Luteolibacter sp. Y139: one gene and its partner. The protein of the gene in region 1 interacts with the protein of each later gene in a pairwise test. Links are inferred from orthologs where the notes say so. Each region holds a gene or a part of one and is shown on either strand. Other genes may lie near its edges.

Evidence for each region. Proteins that work in one complex are often made in the same cells at the same time.
Region 2: the proteins of dps (region 1) and clpS interact in binary tests that used the Escherichia coli proteins (3 or more experiments, as listed by UniProt). The link is inferred for Luteolibacter sp. Y139 from one-to-one orthologs.

Annotation. Positions count from the first base shown.
Region 1 is NZ_JBBUKT010000009.1:138,351-141,133, forward strand. What follows is about bases 1-2,711. They hold dps (DNA starvation/stationary phase protection protein Dps), read left to right. Parts: upstream 1-950; coding sequence 951-1,472; downstream 1,473-2,711. Other genes in these bases: WKV53_RS20590 (Fur family transcriptional regulator), read left to right, coding at 1-145; sufC (Fe-S cluster assembly ATPase SufC), read left to right, coding at 170-928; sufB (Fe-S cluster assembly protein SufB), read left to right, coding at 1,485-2,711. Also shown: more of sufB, read left to right, coding at 2,712-2,783.
Region 2 is NZ_JBBUKT010000016.1:48,095-51,083, forward strand. The notes cover bases 50-2,966. They hold clpS (ATP-dependent Clp protease adapter ClpS), read right to left. Parts: upstream 1,688-2,966; coding sequence 1,412-1,687; downstream 50-1,411. Other genes in these bases: WKV53_RS26745 (glycosyltransferase family 9 protein), read left to right, coding at 50-923; WKV53_RS26750 (DUF2017 family protein), read right to left, coding at 957-1,415; ispG ((E)-4-hydroxy-3-methylbut-2-enyl-diphosphate synthase), read right to left, coding at 1,703-2,966. Outside these bases: more of WKV53_RS26745, read left to right, coding at 1-49; more of ispG, read right to left, coding at 2,967-2,989. UniProt on the Escherichia coli protein: Involved in the modulation of the specificity of the ClpAP-mediated ATP-dependent protein degradation.

The DNA.
Region 1 (2,783 bases):
CCACGACAAGGCCAGCGGCAAGATCCACGACGTGACCATCAAGCCCGGCGTGAACCTTGCTGACGTTCTCGATCTTCCCCCCGGCACCGTCATCACCGGCGTCGAAATCACCCTCCGCGGCGAACTTCCTGCCACTTCTCACTGATCATTTCCTTTTTCCACTTCCGCCATGTCCCTCGTCATCACTGACCTCCACGCGACCCTCGAAGACGGCACCGAGATCCTCAAGGGTGTCACCCTTGAAATCCCCGCCGGCGAAGTGCACGCCATCATGGGCCCGAACGGCTCCGGCAAATCGACACTGTCGAAGGTGATCGCCGGCCACGAAGGCTACGTCGTCACCAGCGGTACGGTGACCCTCGACGGCCAAGACATCTTCGAAATGTCCATCGACGAGCGTTCCCGCGCCGGCATCTTCCTCGCCTTCCAATACCCAGCGGAAGTCCCCGGCGTCTCGAACGCCAACTTCATTCGCGCCGCGCTGCAGTCCCGCCTGCCGAAGGGTGAAGAACTCGACGCCGTGGCCTACTACAAGAGCCTCTACGCGAAGATGGATCACCTCGAGATGGACCGCAAGTTCACCGCCCGCTCCGTCAACGAAGGCTTCTCCGGCGGCGAGAAGAAGCGCAATGAGATCCTCCAGATGATGATGCTGGAGCCGACCTACTGCATCCTCGATGAGACCGACTCCGGCCTCGACATCGATGCACTGAAGATCGTTGCCAAGGGCGTGAACGCCATGCGTTCTCCGGCCCGCGGCATGCTGCTCATCACTCACTACCAGCGCCTGCTCGACTACATCGCTCCCGATCACGTCCACGTGATGGCCGCTGGCAAGATCGTCCGCTCCGGTGGTCCGGAGCTCGCTCTGGAACTCGAAAAGGACGGCTACGAATTCCTCAAGGAGGAAGCTCTCGCCACGGCCTGATCCGTGCTCACGGAGACCCGCCATGAAACTGCGCAAGACCCGACACCCCCTCGATCCGCATAGCCGCGAGCTCATCGTGGAAATGCTGAACGACTTCCTCGCGCTGGCGATCGACCTCCGCCTTCAGGTGAAGCAGGCCCACTGGAATGTCCGCGGGCCGAACTTCATCAGCCTCCACGAACTCTTCGACCGTCTCTCCGGGGAACTCGACGAGATTATCGATGAACTCGCCGAACGAGCCACCGCCCTCGGTGGCCGTGCGCTCGGAACCGCATCCCGCGTTGCCGACAAGTCCAAGCTCGATGAGCTGCCGAAGAAGGCGACCGCCGGTCTAAAACTCGTCGCACTACTCGCCGATCGTTTCGCTGCCGTCACCGAATGCGCGGGCCTCGCCATCGCGCAATCGCAGAAGGCCGGCGACGAAGTGACGGCCGACCTTTTCATCAAAACCTCGGGCGAGCTCGATAAGGCACTGTGGTTCCTGGAAGCCACCCTCGAGACCGATCCTTCCTGCGAGGACGACGTCCCCGCCACCGAATCCTGACCTTTTCCCGCCATGTCCTACGACGCATCTAGTACCATCGACGCGGATACCCGCGAAGCGATCGACATCGACCGCACCAAGGGCGACTTCAGCTTCCCTGAGCGCCACAAGTACGATGCTGGTCGTGGCCTGACCGAGCGCACGGTCGACTACATCAGCGAAGTCAAAGGCGAGCCACAGTGGATCCGCGACTTCCGCCAGAAGGCCCTCAAGGTCTTCCGCGAAAAGCCGATGCCGACGAACTGGGCCACCAAGGACCTGGAGAACATCGATTTCGACGTCATCCGCTACTACCTGTCCGACGGCGAGAAGCCGAAGCGCTCGTGGGATGAAGTGCCGGAAGAAGTGCTTAAGACTTTCGAACGCCTTGGCATTCCTGAGCAGGAGCGCGCGTTCCTCGCCGGCGTGGAGGCCCAGTATGACTCCGAGGCCGCCTACTCCAACATGAAGGAGGAGCTGACCAAGCAGGGGGTGATCTTCGTGAACTCCACGGAAGGCCTGAAGAACCACGAGGAGATTTTCCGCCCGTGGTTCGGCAAGGTGATCCCGACCGGTGACAACAAGTTCTCCGCACTGAACAGCGCCGTCTTCTCCGGTGGCTCGTTCATCTACATCCCGAAGGGCGTGAAGCTGAAGCAGCCGCTGCAGGCCTACTTCCGGATCAATTCGGAAAACTTCGGCCAGTTCGAGCGCACGCTCATCATCGCCGACGAAGGTGCCGAGGTGATGTACATGGAAGGCTGCACCGCGCCGAAGTTCGAAACCTCCACGCTGCACTCCGCCGTGGTGGAACTCGTCGCCCTCAAGGGCGCGAAGATCCAGTACGTCACCGTCCAGAACTGGAGCAGCAATGTTTTCAATCTCGTCACCAAGCGCGGCCTCGCGATGGAAGACGCCGAGGTCCGTTGGATCGACTGCAACATCGGCAGCCGCCTGACGATGAAGTATCCCGGCGTCATCATGAAGGGCGAGCGCGCCCGCGGTGAGGTGATCTCGATTGCCCTCGCCAATACCGGCCAGCATCAGGACACCGGTGCGAAGATGATTCACGCCGCGAACAACACGACCTCCAACGTCGTGTCGAAGTCGATCTCCGTCGGCCAGGGCCGCGCCACCTATCGTGGCCAGGTCCACATTCCGAAGCACCTCAAGGGCTGCAAGAACAACACCGAGTGTGACGCCCTTCTGATCAATACCCGCAGCCGCACCGACACCTACCCGGCGATCACCGTGAAGGGCAACCAGCACGCGACGCAGCACGAGGCCTCCGTCTCGCAGGTGTCCGAGGACATGCTCTTCTACATGCAGCAG
Region 2 (2,989 bases), on another replicon or contig:
CTCCTTTGCTCATTCCCGGTGATTCGCTGCTTGTCGCGGCGCCGGTGGAATGGCGTGAAGCCTGCCTGTCGGTGCCAGCGTTGCGGGCGATCCAGCGCATGGGGGTGACCGTGGAAGTACTTTGTCCCGAGCGGCAAAGTGGCTTTTGGAAAGCGACGGGATTCGAGGCGGTGATGAGCTACGGCGAGCGTGCTTCTGCGCGTGAACTGGCGAGCCGCTTGAAGGATCGGAAGACGGTTCTGCTGTGGGAAGCCGGTGTCGCTGCGGATGCTTGTGTCAAAGCTGGCGTGGCGCGGAGGCTCGGGCCCCAGACGAAGGATCTTGCCAAGCGGCTTACGGAACCCGTGGCGCTCGTTGAAGCACCGGGGCCGGTCCGGCATCGCGTGCGCTTCTACTTGGATCTCGCTGGCAAGCTTGGGGCGGAGACGATGGTAGCGGAGAATTTCACGGCGCTTCAGCTCGATGTGCCGCGAGCCGTCGAGCGCGTCCTGTTAGTTCCCGACTCGGATTTCGGCGGTCACTATGAATGGCCGCTCGATCGCTGGGTGGCAGTGGCTAAGGACTTGGTGGGGAAGGGGAGACAGCTCCGGATTGCCAGCGGCGCGAAAGGATCGGCGCTGGCGAAAGCGATTCCCGAGGCGGAAGCCGTGACGCTAGCTTGGCCAGCCTTGGAGGAATTGGCGTCGTGTTCGCTATGCGTGGCGGCTGATGGCAGCGTGCCGCATTTGGCGGCGCATGTTGGTACGACGTGCGTCGTACTTTTCGGACCCGGTGAGCCGGAATGGATGAGGCCGCTCGGGAAGCAGCACGTGATCGTGAGGCGAAAGGTGGAGTGCTCGCCGTGCCATGCTCCGAAGTGCCGGATGGATCTCCGGTGCCAGAATGACTTGGAGGTGGAGGAAGTGTTGCGGGCGATTCCTTGAGACGCGTCGACGGAACGTCGACACCCCTTAAGGCTACCGCATCACGTGGTCCAGCAGCACGCTCTGCACGTGCAGGTAGAACTGCGAGCGGAACCACGCCGAGCGCTTGCCGGGGGTCATGGTGGTGGGATCCTCGTCCGAGAAGCCGTAGCGTTCTTCAAGAGCGAGGCGCGCCTGGTTGAGCCCGCCGTACCACAGTTCGGCGTCTTCCTTAAGAATGAACACCTGCCCCGCCTCGTCATCGCCGCCACTGCCAGCGAGTGCTTTCTCGATGATCTCGACCTGTGAATTGAAGCCCTCTTGCAGATCCGGCACCACGAACTCGCGCCAATCGTCGATGCCCTCGTCCTTCGCCATCGGTGCGGACAATCGATCCGCGAGGTCGATGCCACCGCCACGCGCGTCGTAGGGGATGCACCGCATCACCATCCAGTCGAGAGGGTTCTCGATATCGATGCGCAGGCCGCCTTGGAGCGTGGGTCCGACTTTCATTCCGCCTTTTCCAAGGATGTCTTCAATTGGTGCGCTTGCAACTGCTGGGCGTAAAACTCCGCCTTTTCCCGCTCGCCGCTCCACACGATCGAGCGGCCACGCTTGTGGACCTCCAGCATCATCGCCGCAGCGCGGCTCTCGGGGTAGCCGAAGATTTTCATCAGCACCCACGTGACGTAGCCCATCAGGTTCACGGGATCATCGTGCACCACGACATTCCACGGCACGTCGAGTGCCACGTCTTCCTTCAGCTCGGTCAGCGTGTCGGACATGACGATCAAATCGAATCAAACCTCGACCGGCTCGCCGGACGGCGCGTCGATCCACTTGCCGTGCTCGCGGATCAGGTCGATCAGGCGCTCGACGGCCTCGTCCTCGGGAATGTTGAACTTCACCGGCTGCTTGCCGACGTAGAGGTTGATCTTGCCCGGCGCGCCGCCGACGTAGCCGAAGTCGGCATCGGCCATTTCGCCGGGACCATTGACGATGCAGCCCATCACCGCGATGCGCACGCCCTTGAGGTGGCCGGTGGAAGAGCGGATCTTCTGCGTGGTGTTTTGCAGGTTGAAGAGCGTGCGGCCGCAGCTCGGACAAGCGACATAGTCGGTCTTGAAGATGCGGGTGCCCGCAGCCTGAAGGATGTTGTACGAGAGTCGTAGTGATTGGCCGGGAGCGGGCTCGCCTTGCACCAGGATCGCATCACCGATGCCATCGCACAGCAGCGAGCCGATGCGACGGGCGGCTACGAGCAGGGTTTCGACGAAGTCACCGCTCTCTCCGGTTGCCGGCGAAAGCGTGTCCTTCAGCAGGATCGGATGCCGCGCATCGATCCGGAAAGCGAGCATGCGGAACGCCGGGATCACGCCGAGATCCAGGCCGTCCTTCACCGTGACCAGCTTCGCGGTGGGCGAGTGGTTGAGTTCGGCGAGCGCGGCTTCATCGCGTGGATCGATCGCGATCACATCGCTCTTCTCCACGACGATCTCCGGCTTGAAGTCACCCATCTTGGCGATCTTGTGGGCCACGGCATTCCACTTATCCTGCGAGGTGAACACACGCACCGTGTTCTCACCGCCGAGCTTGAGGCCCATCACCTCCAGCGCATCGGTTTTACGACGCACGTAGGAGAAGGGATCGTAGGAAGGGACGAGCGCCGGGGCAGGGGGCTGGTCCGCCATTTCCTGGAATGGCGCTGCCAGAGCCTTCGCGACTGGCACCTCGAAAACGGCATCTTCCGTGAGCGAGACGCGGATCGTATCGCCGATCCCATCCGCCAGCAGCGAGCCGATGCCGATGGCGCTCTTGATGCGGCCGTCTTCACCATCGCCAGCCTCGGTCACGCCAAGGTGGATCGGATAGTTCCAATCCGAGCCTTCCTGATCGAGGCGAGCCACGAGCAAGCGATACGCCTCGATCATCACCTTCGGGTTCGAGGCCTTCATCGAGAAGACGAAGTTGTGGTAGTCCATTTCCCGCGCGATGCGGGCAAACTCCAGCGCGCTCTCCACCATCCCGAGCGGCGAGTCGCCGTAGCGGTTCATGATGCGGTCGGAGAGCGAGCCGTGGTTGGTGCC